Regions from separate parts of the Arthrobacter sp. BE255 genome, predicted to be linked through region 2. Evidence: riboswitches for the same ligand, from Rfam matches in the RefSeq annotation. Region 2 holds a riboswitch; the other holds the start of a gene.

Region 1 (5,947 bases), on a different contig from region 2:
TGTGCTCGTGGAACCGTGCCTCCCGCCAGGAGAAGCCGCTCATGTCCGTCCAGGGTGTCCCGGCAATGTGCGCGCCGAGCCAGGAGTCCCTGACCAGGACCTGGGCCACTGCGTCCGGGTCACCGCCGGCGTGCCACGGCCTGCCCAGGTGGACGCTGTTCGCCGCGGCATCCGAGACGAGCCGGCACTGGTCAAAGAGGTAGCCGTACCTGATGGACAGATCCAGGCTCCCTGCCGACACATAGCCGTTGTTCGTGGCCGACCCGCGGTCCAGGGACCTGACCTCGCAGCCGCTGAAGACAGCGGTCCCGCGGCCGAAGATGAAGTCAACGTCCCCTTCCACATAGCAGCCGTCGAAGTAGAACCGGGCAGGAACGCCCGCCCCCGGCGAGTTGACCAGCAGGGTGTCCTGGTTGCCCAGGCACCTGACGTTGGACAGCACCGAGCGGTCACCTGTGATGTGCAGGGCGACGGCCTGGCGGTCCTTGATCCCCGTGTTGGCGGCCTCGTCGAAATCGTTGCTGAACGTCAGGTTCGTGGCCACGAAGTCCGGCCCGTCGATCCGGACCGATGCGCTGCCTGAGGTGCCGAAGTTCCCGGTGCCGTCCGGCTTGGGTGTGCCGGAGGCGTTGTTGTAAACGAGCACCACATCCTCCGGCCTGCTGCCCTGGCCGATGAAGGAGATCCGCGGCTTGTTCCCCGGCACCCGCACCATCTCCCGGTAGGTGCCGGGCTGGATCCTGATGACCGTGCGCTGGAGGCTGTCCGCGGGAACGGAGTCGACGGCGGACTGTACGGTGGCGAACGTCCGGCCCGGCCCGACGTCGAGCGTTACCGGGACGTCAATGGGACGTTCGGCCGGCCAGTACATTGCCAGCAGGGGGTCGATGGCGGCGTCAATATTCAGGAAGTAGCCCGGCGGCACAATCTGTTTGGACTGCAGCTCGCGTGCCACGAGGCGGGCCACGGCCACGGCGCCGGCGGCCTGGAAATGCGTGTTGTCCTCCGAGCCTTGCGGATACTGCGGGTGCTCGCCGGGGGCCAGGAAAAGGAAGTGCTCCTTGGTTCCTTCCGGCCCCAGCTGCTGCCACAGTTCCTTGGAGGAACCGGTCAGGTCCACCAGCGGAGTACCGGACGCCGCGGCGAGTTCCCGCACGGCCTGGGGATACGCGCCGTGGGAATCCTGGGCATTCCCGAAGGAATCAAAGCGGCGGCGTTCGACGGAGGTGACCAGGACCGGCTTGCCTCCGCGTGCTCTGGCACCGTCGACATACCGGCTCAGGTACTCCTTGAATGTGGTGTCCGGGAGTGTGCCCCGGGCAGGGTCCGCCACTTTCTCGTCATTGTGGCCGAAGGAGATCAGCAGGTAGTCGCCCGGCTGGATCAGGGACAGGACGCGGTCCAGCTTTCCGGTGTCGGCGAAGCTCTTGGAGGAGGCGCCGGACCATGCGTAGTCAAACACGGTTGCCTGCGGCCCCAGCAGCAGCGGCAGCGCCTGTCCCCAGCCGGCGCGGGGGCGTTCGGACTGCTGGTACGCCGACGACGTCGAGTCCCCGACGACGAAGATGACCGGTTTGGTGCGGGGTTCCGCGGGGTCAGGGACGGTTTGGGTGACGGCTTTCGCGGCGCCCGTTCCCGAGAAGGCCATGGCTCCTGCGGTGAGCCCCAGGGTGGCCAGGACGCTGCGCCGGTTCGGCAGAAGGGCGGCCATCAGAGTTCCCCTCCTGCCGTGAAGATCGGGCCGGTGGAATCCTGGAGCAGGGTCGGCACAGCCTGGGCAGGGTGGACCCGGGTGCGGAGGACAGGTGTCCAGGACGTGTCCCCGGACAACTGGTCCACGGGCGCTGCGGCGGCGTTGTACGCGCCGCGAAGGTCCGTGATCTTGCCGTTGACTGCGTTGGCGGTGGTGGTGATTGCCGTTCCCTTGAAGCGCCGGATGATGTTCGCGGCGTCGATCCCGGCCGGAAGGGTGAAGGCATTGGCCTCGGCGTGGACGTGGGAGTCGAATCCTGCGCCCAGCGTGTACGTGTAGGGGACGGTGCTGTCTTCGGTCACCTTGAAGTGGTTGTTGTACACGTCCACCTGGCCGAAGCGGACGCGCGGGGCGCGCTGGCCGACGTTTTCGAACACGTTGTGGTGGATGGTGACACGCAGCTTGCCGGGGTCCCCGCGGGTGGGCGAATCGGTGGAGCCGATCAGGAGCAGCTTGTCATGGTCGGCGAAGCGGTTGAAGGACATTGTCACCAGGTCCGAGCCGTTGGTGACGTCGACGGCGCCGTCGTGCACCTGGTAGTGGCGGCCGAAGTAGAGCGGCTGGGAGCTGTCAAGGTTGGGTGCGTCGGTGAACTCGTTGTGGTCGATCCAGACGTGCGTGGCTTGGTTGATGACCTGGAGCAGATCGTATTCGCTGTTCCAGTTGCCCTCGGCGCCGTCGGTCGGATCCCAGGCAGGGAAGCAGTCGGCGGCGTCCCGCACGGTGAGGTTCCGGACGATCACATTGGTGGCGCCGTTGATGCGTAGTGCTGCACCGGAGATGCCGCTGTCCGGGGTGGCGCCGACGATGGTGGTGTTGCTTGGAATGTCCCATCGGATGTTTTTCGCCTGGTTGGCGGCGGCGATGCGCCTGGCGCTTTCCTGCGGACCTGCCGGCGCCTGGCCGCGCCCGTAGGTGGCCGGGTCGAAGTCCTGAAGGTACTGGGACAGGCTGTAGCCGGTGCTTTCGGCGTAGTTTTCGCAGGTCAGCGGTGAACCGTCAGGCGCCGTGTTGGCGTCGATGGTTCCGTGGACCCGGACAATCTTGGGCTGGGTGCCGGCGGCAGCGAACGCAGCCAGCAGTTCTGCTTTCGTGGAGACGTCGTAGACGTGGGCGTCCTCCGCAGCTGTTCCACCGGTAGTGCCGGTTCCTTCGGAAGCCCAGCCGTTCCCCTGGGAAAGAACCTGGCGCTCCAGCGGGGTTTGGGCGGTCTGGGCGGCGGGGTCAGCCACCGGGTTGGGGGAGGCCCCGGCGGGAGCCGAAATGATCAGTGCCCCTGCCACGGCCAGGGCTGCGGGCATGGATAAGTACGTACTGCGTCTTCGCATGTTCTCTCTTCCGTCATTGGAATGAACTGCGCTCCGGTCCGGCGGCAACTATGACGACGGTCACTGCGGAGCGCTGAGAAGGACACTACCCAGAAAGCGGTTTCTCGGCAACACCCCTGATTGCGACGGGGTTGTCGTGGCTGGTCAAAGGCCTGACCTGGCCGGATCCCCGGCGGTGAGCTGACAGCGGCGGGCGCTTCCCGCCGTCGTCCGTTTTCCGGTCCAAACTTTGCATCCCGTCCGGTTAGTGGATAGCGTGTGAGGCGTGTCACCGACCAGTGGCACATGCTTATGATCTGCGGCGGGAGAGTCCTGCCGGTACGTTTCAGCAGGCGCCGTAGGAGCAAATCCTCCCCAGGAATCTCTCAGGCCCACGTACCGCCGCGGCAAGGCAACTCTGGAAAGCAGTCCGGGAAACCGGGCTCACCGACGGGGCAAGTGGCGCGCTGCTGAGAGCAGGGCAAAGCGGAAACTCTCAGGTCCAATACAGAGCGGGGAGGAACCCGAATCATCGTGGCGCCTTTGCGGCCACCAAAGTGATGGAGTTCCTCAATGACCGTTCCACCGTCCATTTCCGACGACCGCCCGGCCGCGCCCACCAGAATCGAAATCATCCCCACCGAGGGAATCGTGGAGCGCGTCGCGGCCAAGGTGCCGCTGACCACACCGATCACCGTGACGTGCCTGCCCCATCACGGCATTGAGCGGACCATGCGCGCCGCCGTGCAGCTGAGCGCGCTCGGCTACAAAGCCATCCCGCACCTCGCCGCCCGGAGCCTGCAGAGCCGCGCCGAGCTGACCGGAATCCTTCGTGAATGCGACGCTGCCGGCATCGGCGAGGTGTTCGTGATCGGCGGGGACCGGAAGAGGCCCGCCGGTATCTACGAGTCCGCCCTTCCGGTGCTGGAAGACATCGCCCAGTACACGGGCGGGACGATGCGGGCGGGCATCGCGGGATACCCCGAGGGCCACCCCGCTGTTGGCCCGGTGGACGTGCTGGACGCCCTGCTGGCCAAGCAGCACCTGGCCTCGCACGTGGTCACGCAGATGTGCTTCTCAGCCACGGCAATCCTCGACTTCGCTGCGCTCCTGCGCCGTGAAGGCGTGGCGCTGCCAGTCTGGGCCGGCGTGGCCGGGTCCGTGCCGCGGACCAAGCTGGTCTCGCTGGGAACCCAGATCGGCGTCGGAAGTTCCCTGAAGTTCCTCAGCCGCAAGGGCCCGCTTGCCCGCAAGCTCCTGGGCGGGGAGCGGTACTCGCCAGACTCCCTGATTGCCGGGCTGGAAAGCACACCCGGCAGCATCGCGGGCATCCACCTCTACAGCTTCAACAGCCTCGATTCGGTACCCGGCGGGCCGGACCAGGCCCCCGCCCCAACAGGGCTCGGGGCAGTCTTGCTTGCCGGGCCGGCGCGTGAGGCCTGAGTCCGTAACAGGCCTGCCGCACTGGCGCCGTCGTCAGGTTTGACCGGTGCGCCACGGCGAGAGCCGCGGCCACCAACCGGGGACGTTGCGCCGGTAGTCGAGGTACTGCTCGCCATACGTCCGGGAGAGGGTCGGCTCCTCGTAGCCCTTCACGAATGCGACCACCGCGGCGAGGACGATCACGGCGTAGAGCGCGAGCCGCCAGCTGCCGAACAGCAGCGCCTGGCCGAGGATGATGGTGAGCACCGCGAGGTACATCGGATTGCGCACGAACCGGTAGGCCCCTGTCACGACGAGCGTCTCGGTCGGAGCGACCGGAGCGGGCGTTCCGCGGTGCAGGGCGAACAGCGCGAACGCGTGCAGGAGGACAGCCGCCCCGATAACGATCGCGATCCAGGCGGCCGGCACGAGGACCCCGGCCGCGCCTCCCCAGTCGTACCACCGCCAGCCGGAGATGATCCATGGGATGAGGCCCGCGACGACGCCGGGTGCGAGGAAAAGGAAAACGATCGTCCCGATCCACGCGCGTGCGGGCGATTTTGCCTGGGCCATGTGCGTCAGGCTAGCTCCATTCCTCCCACCGCGCGAGGGGGTGGAGTTCAGGCACCTGCGGGCAGCAAAGCACTGACTGCGGCTGGTTTTGGAAGTAGATGATAAGTATGCTTCCAATTTGATACTAAGCATGCTTATGGTAGGGCTCACACCGCACCGCAGCCGGCATCCCCTACTTTCGCCCTCAGTTCATTCCAGTTATCAGATCAAAAAGTAAGGAAACTCCATGTACCTGCATACACAGCTTTTGATCAACGAAATCGCCGCAGATGAGCCGGATCCCGCAGCGGCCAATGCGCTCCAGGAAGGACTCGGCGGGCAGTTCGGCGAGATGCGCACCATGATGCAGTACCTGTTCCAGAGCATGAACTTCCGCGGTGACGCCGCCGCCAAGCCCTACAAGGACCTGCTTCAGGGAGTCGGCACCGAGGAGATCAGCCATGTTGAGCTGATCGGCACCACCATCTCCCAGCTCCTGGATGGTTCCCCGAGGTACCAGGGCAAAAAGACGGACCCCGTGGATGAGCCCGGCGCCAAGGGTGCCACGCCGCTGAAGATCGCGCTGGACACAGGCAACATCCACCACTACCTGGTGGGCGCGCAGGGCGCGTTGCCGGTGGATGCAGCCGGCAACCCGTGGAGCGGATCCTATGTGTACAACAGCGGAAACCTGGTCCTGGACCTGCTGTACAACCTGATGCTGGAATCCACCGGCCGGCTGCAGAAGTGCCGGATCTACGAAATGACGGAGAACAAGACCGCGCGGTCCACCATCGCCTACCTGATCGTCCGCGACCAGGCGCATGAGAACGCCTTCGCCAAGGCGCTGGAAAGCCTGGGCGTGAACTGGGGCAAGGTGCTGCCCATCCCCAAGACCAACGCCGAGCAGTTC
Region 2 (5,947 bases):
AAGGAAAACAGCGCCAGGACGTTGGCCGTGATGGCCGTGCTGAACACCCTGTTGCGGAACAGCGACATGTCCAGGAGGGGGCTGCCAATCCGGAGCTGGCGGCGGACAAAAACAAACCCCATGGCCAGGCCGAACCCTATAAGGAGTGCCGGAAGCGCCCCGAAGCCTTCCGTTGCCAGTTCCTTGATGCCATAAACCACCGGCACCATCACCAACAGGGACAGCAGGATGCTGGGCACGTCCACCCGCCCGGGGTGGGGGTCCCTGGACTCAGGGATGAAGGCCGGACCGAATGCCAGCAGGGGCAGCATGATGGGCACCGCGACCAGGAGGATCGCGCCCCACCAGAAGTGCTCCACCAGCCAGCCGCCGAAGATTGGGCCCAGCGCGGCGCCGCCGGAAAAGCCGGCCGCCCAGATGGCCACAGCCAGCCGGCGCCGGTTCGGGTCCGGAAAGATGTTCCGGATCAGGGACAGCGTGGACGGCATCAGCATGGCCCCGAAGAACCCGAGCGCCGCCCTTCCGGCGATGAGCCACTCGGCGCCCGGCGCGAAAGCCGTCACCGCCGAGACGGCCGCGAAACCGACGCTGCCAACCAGGAGCAACCGCCGGCGTCCGATCCGGTCACCGAGGCTGCCCATGGCAACCAGCAACCCGGCAAGAACCAGGGGATAGGCATCCACGATCCAGAGCAGCTGGACGCCCGATGTTTCCAGGCTGCGGGCAATGGCCGGCAGTGCAAACGTCAGCGCCGTGTTGTCCACCGCAACAAGGAGTACCGGGAACATCAGCAGGCCCAGCGCGAGCCAGTCGCGCCAATGGCTTCTGCCTGGAGCCCGTGCCGGACCGGGAGCCGGCATCGAGCGGGCGGCGGACGGCGTGCTGGGCGTGTTGAGGGTGTTCTGCCGGGAGGCTGCGGACATGGTCATGCAATAACTGTACCGTCTGGACGGTATAGTTAAGAAATCGAAGTCCCCGAGGATGCATGATTGGAACCATGGCCAGAAAACCCGTCGCGCATGATGCCGTCCTTGACGCTTTTGAAGAACTCCTCATTGACGTCGGGGAACGCGCCGCCACGCTGGATGCGGTGGCCAAAAAGGCCGGCGTGTCCAAGGGTGGACTGCTGTACCACTTCCCCAACAAGGAAGCACTGATTACCGCCACCCTTGAGCGGCTGGACCGCCTGGCCGGGGAGGACCTGGCCGCGATGGCGGCCGCGCCTGAGGGTGCCGCCGCGTACTTCATCCGGTCATCGCTCTGGTCCGACACCCCCATGGACCGTTCGTTTGTTGCTGCCACCCGCCTGGCCGAGGTGGCCCACGAGGAGGCCCGCCGCCGTTTTGCGGCCATCCAGCACCAGTGGCTGGAACTGATCGGCGCCGACGTCGGCATGGCGATGGCCAAGGCCGTGCTGTACATGGGCGACGGGCTGTACTTCAACGCCATGTGGGAAAGCGGGCCCTCCGGGAATGCCGACGGCAGGCAGGGGGATGTGGCGGAACTCCTTGCCGCGGTGGAGCGGCTACGGGGCTGAATGGCCGCATTCGTGGCAGTGCCCGTCCGGGGCGGTCCACCATTTGCCCGAAAGCCTGCGGCATAGGACAATTGGTGATGGCTGTCACCGGCCACCAAGATGTCAATCCCAAATGAATAAGCCTTTGATCTGCGGCGGGAGAGTTCTGCTAGTAGGTACAAGCAGGCGCCGTAGGAGCAAATCCTCCCCAGGAATCTCTCAGGCCCATGTACCGCCGCGGCGAGGCAACTCTGGAAAGTAGCAGGCTGTCCGCCTGACGTGTCCCGGATCGCTCCGGAACATCAGGACTGCTGTGCTCACCGACGGTGCAAGCGCCGGCCCCGCAGCAGCGGACCGCGCGGAAACTCTCAGGTCCAATACAGAGTGGGGAGGAACCCGAATCGATGTGGCGTACCCTGCGCCGCCTGAGTTATGGAGTTCCTTTTGACTGTCAATTCAGCCTCTACGTCTTTCGTTGACCGGCACATCGGCGCCCGCCGCCAGGCCGACGTCGATGCCATGCTCAAGGCTGTCGGCTACGACACCGTCGATGCGCTCGTGGATACCGCGGTCCCGAAGGATATCCGCCAGGACTCCGGCCTCCAGCTGGCAGAGGCCCTGAGTGAGGTCGAAGCTCTCGCCGAACTGCGCAAGCTCGCCGCGAAGAACAAGACCGCCGTGCAGATGATCGGCCAGGGCTACTACGACACCGTGACACCCGCGGTGATCCGCCGGAACATCCTCGAAGGCCCGGCCTGGTACACCGCCTACACGCCGTACCAGCCGGAGATCTCCCAGGGCCGCCTCGAGGCGCTGCTGAACTTCCAGACCATGGTCCAGGACCTGGTGGGCCTGCCCATCGCCAACGCCTCGCTGCTGGACGAAGCCACCGCCGTGGCCGAAGCCGTCCTGATGATGCGCCGGGCCAACAAGAACAAGGACGCCCGCGACGGCAAGACGGTGCTCGACGCCGACTGCCTGCCGCAGACCATCGCCATTGTGAAGGGACGCGCCGAGGCGCTGGGCTTCGAGGTGGAGGTCGCTGACCTCTCCAACGGACTGCCCGACGGCGTCATCAACGGCGTTGTGCTTCAGCAGCCCGGTGTTTCCGGCCGGGTCTTCGACCACTCCGCCGTCATCGCCGACGCCAAGGAGCGCGGTGCCCTGGTGACTGTGGCCGCCGACCTCCTGGCCCTCACCCTCATCACCCCTCCCGGCGAGCAGGGCGCCGACATCGCCGTCGGCTCAGCCCAGCGCTTCGGCGTCCCGCTGTTCTACGGCGGACCCCACGCTGCCTACATGGCTGTGCAGAAGGGCCTCGAGCGCTCCATGCCGGGCCGCCTGGTGGGCGTCTCCAAGGACTCCGCCGGCGTACCCGCCTACCGCCTGGCGCTGCAGACCCGCGAGCAGCACATCCGCCGCGAAAAGGCCACGTCCAACATCTGCACCGCCCAGGCGCTGCTGGCCATCGTTGCGTCCATGTACGCCGTCTACCACGGCCCGGACGGCCTGAAGGCGATCGCCCAGACCGCCCACGGCCACGCGAAGTCCCTGGCCGCGTCCCTGAAGGCCGCCGGCCTGGACGTGCTCCACACCAGCTTCTTCGATACCGTCACCGTGTCCGTACCCGGCAAGGCGGCCGGGATCGTTGCCGCCGCCGAAGCCAAGGGCATCAACCTGCGCAGCATCGACGCGGACACCGTGGGCTTCTCCACGGATGAAACCACGACGGCGGCAATCGTCGACGGCGTCCTGGCCGCCTTTGGTGCCGAGGCCGTTGACGCGGCCGCCGGCACTGACGCTGTGTTCGCCCTGGATGCCGCCGTCGAGCGTTCCTCCGACTTCCTGCAGCACCCCGTGTTCAGCACGCACCGTTCCGAAACGCAGCTGCTGCGCTACATCCGGAAGCTTTCGGACCGGGACCTCGCGCTGGACCGCACCATGATCCCGCTGGGCTCCTGCACCATGAAGCTGAACGCCACGGCCGAAATGGAAGCCATCTCCTGGCCTGAATTCGCGTCCATCCACCCGTTCGCGCCTGACTCCCAGACCGAAGGCTGGCGGGAACTGATCTCGGACCTGGAAGCCCAGCTCACCGAGATCACTGGCTACGACCAGGTGTCCATCCAGCCCAACGCCGGTTCCCAGGGCGAACTCGCAGGCCTGCTGGCCATCCGCGGCTACCACCTCTCCCGCGGTGACGACCAGCGCACCGTCTGCCTCATCCCGGCGTCGGCGCACGGCACCAACGCAGCCTCCGCCGTCCTGGCCGGCATGAAGGTAGTGGTGGTGGCAACCGCTGCCGACGGCACGATCGACCACACCGACCTGTACGCCAAGATCGAGGCCAACAGGGACGCGCTGTCCTGCATCATGATCACCTACCCGTCCACGCACGGGGTGTACGACGCCGACGTCCGCGAGGTCTGCGACGCGATCCACGCCGCCGGCGGCCAGGTCTACATCGACGGCGCCAACCTCAACGCCCTGGTTGGCCTGGCCCAGCCGGGCCAGTTCGGCGGCGACGTGTCGCACCTGAACCTGCACAAGACCTTCTGCATCCCGCACGGCGGCGGCGGACCGGGCGTGGGCCCTGTCGCCGCGAAGGCGCACCTGGCACCGTTCATGCCGGGCAACGCAGCCACCTGGACCGAAGGCAACGACGTCCCGATCTCCGCCTCCCGTTTCGGCTCCGCAGGTGTCCTGCCCATCTCCTGGGCCTACGTGAAGCTCATGGGCGGCCAAGGCCTGACCGAGGCCACCAAGTCGGCGCTGCTCGCGGCCAACTACATCGCCGCCCGCCTGAACGACTTCTTCCCGGTCCTGTACACGGGCGAAGGCGGACTGGTGGCGCACGAGTGCATCCTGGACCTCCGCGAGCTGACCGCCAAGACCGGCGTCACCGCGGAGGACGTGGCCAAGCGCCTCATCGACTACGGCTTCCACGCCCCCACCCTGGCATTCCCCGTGGCCGGCACGCTGATGGTGGAACCCACGGAGTCCGAGGACCTGCACGAGATCGACCGCTTCATCACCGCAATGATCGCGATCCGGGCCGAAATCGACCAGGTGGCCGACGGCGACTTCACCGTAGCGGACAGCCCGCTGCGCAACTCCCCGCACACCGCGGCCGCCGTGATCAGCACCGACTGGGACCGCGCCTACCCGCGTGAGCAGGCCGTCTTCCCGGTTGCCTCGCTCAAGCAGGACAAGTACTTCCCGCCCGTGGGCCGCATCGACGGCGCCGCCGGGGACCGTAACCTGATCTGCTCCTGCCCGCCGCTTTCCGAGTTTGAAAACTAAGGACTCCACGATGACTGAGAACTACACAGCCCTCTACGAAGAGCACAAGAAGCTCGGGGCCTCCTTCACGGACTTCGGTGGCTGGCAGATGCCGCTCAAGTACAGCTCCGAACTGGCTGAGCACCACGCCGTCCGCAAGGCTGCAGGCATTTTCGACCTCTCCCACATGGGCGAAGTATGGGTGACCGGCCCGGACGCCGCAGCATTCCTGGACTTCGCGCTGGTGGGCAAGATTTCCGCGATGGCCGTGGGCAAGGCCAAGTACTCGCTGATCTGCAACGAGGACGGCGGCATCATCGACGACCTCATCACCTACCGCCGGCCCGCCGCTGCCGACGGCACCGACCGCTTCCTGGTGGTTCCCAACGCCGGCAACGCCAAAACCGTGGCAGCTGCGCTGGCCGAGCGGGCCGCCGGCTTCGACGTGGTGGTGGACGACGTTTCCGCCGAGACGTCCCTGATCGCCGTCCAGGGCCCCAAGGCTGAGGAACTCCTCCTCCGCCTGGTCCCCGCCGCCCAGCACAGCCTGGTCACGGAGCTCAAGTACTACGCCGCCGTCGAGGTCCCCTTCCTCGTGGCCGGAGCGGGCCAGGAACTCCTGCTGGCACGCACCGGCTACACCGGCGAGGACGGCTTCGAGATCTTCGTGGCCAACGACGACGCCGCCGCGCTTTGGCAGGCAATCGTCGCCATTGCCGACGAAGGGGAGCTGACTCCTGCAGGCCTCGCCTCCCGCGACTCGCTCCGCCTTGAGGCCGGCATGCCGCTCTACGGCAACGAACTCTCCCTGGAAGGCGACCCGTTCGCAGCAGGCCTGGGAGCCGTCGTCGCGCTGTCCAAGGAAGGCGACTTCGTGGGCAAGGCCGCACTCGCAGCCAAGAAGGAAGCCGGCGCCGGAACCACCACCGGCCGCAGGCTCGTGGGCCTCAAGGGCCTGGGCCGCCGTGCCGGCCGCGGCCACTACCCGGTCCTCAAAGACGGCGCAGTGGTGGGCGAAGTCACCTCCGGCCAGCCCTCACCCAGCCTGGGCTACCCGGTGGCCATGGCCTACGTCGACGTCGCCCTCACCGAACCCGGCACCGCCCTGGACATCGACCTCCGCGGAAAAACGGAGCCGTTCGAAGTAGT

What was found. Region 2 has a riboswitch for glycine ahead of gcvP (aminomethyl-transferring glycine dehydrogenase). Riboswitches for the same ligand answer to the same signal wherever they lie in the genome.
Region 1: it holds a riboswitch for glycine, as region 2 does, so the genes downstream of both, J2X42_RS18285 (methylenetetrahydrofolate reductase) here and gcvP (aminomethyl-transferring glycine dehydrogenase) in region 2, are expected to answer to the same signal.

The regions. Positions count from the first base shown of each region.
Region 1 is NZ_JAVDWK010000012.1:44,185-50,131, forward strand. It holds gene J2X42_RS18275 (pectinesterase family protein) at 1-1,711, opposite strand, end outside; gene J2X42_RS18280 (polysaccharide lyase family 1 protein) at 1,711-3,054, opposite strand; glycine riboswitch at 3,374-3,472, shown strand; gene J2X42_RS18285 (methylenetetrahydrofolate reductase) at 3,634-4,503, shown strand; gene J2X42_RS18290 (isoprenylcysteine carboxylmethyltransferase family protein) at 4,537-5,055, opposite strand; gene J2X42_RS18295 (manganese catalase family protein) at 5,282-5,947, shown strand, end outside.
Region 2 is NZ_JAVDWK010000010.1:178,837-184,783, reverse strand. It holds gene J2X42_RS17020 (MFS transporter) at 1-929, opposite strand, end outside; gene J2X42_RS17015 (helix-turn-helix domain-containing protein) at 998-1,537, shown strand; glycine riboswitch at 1,663-1,761, shown strand; gene gcvP (aminomethyl-transferring glycine dehydrogenase) at 1,949-4,819, shown strand; gene gcvT (glycine cleavage system aminomethyltransferase GcvT) at 4,830-5,947, shown strand, end outside.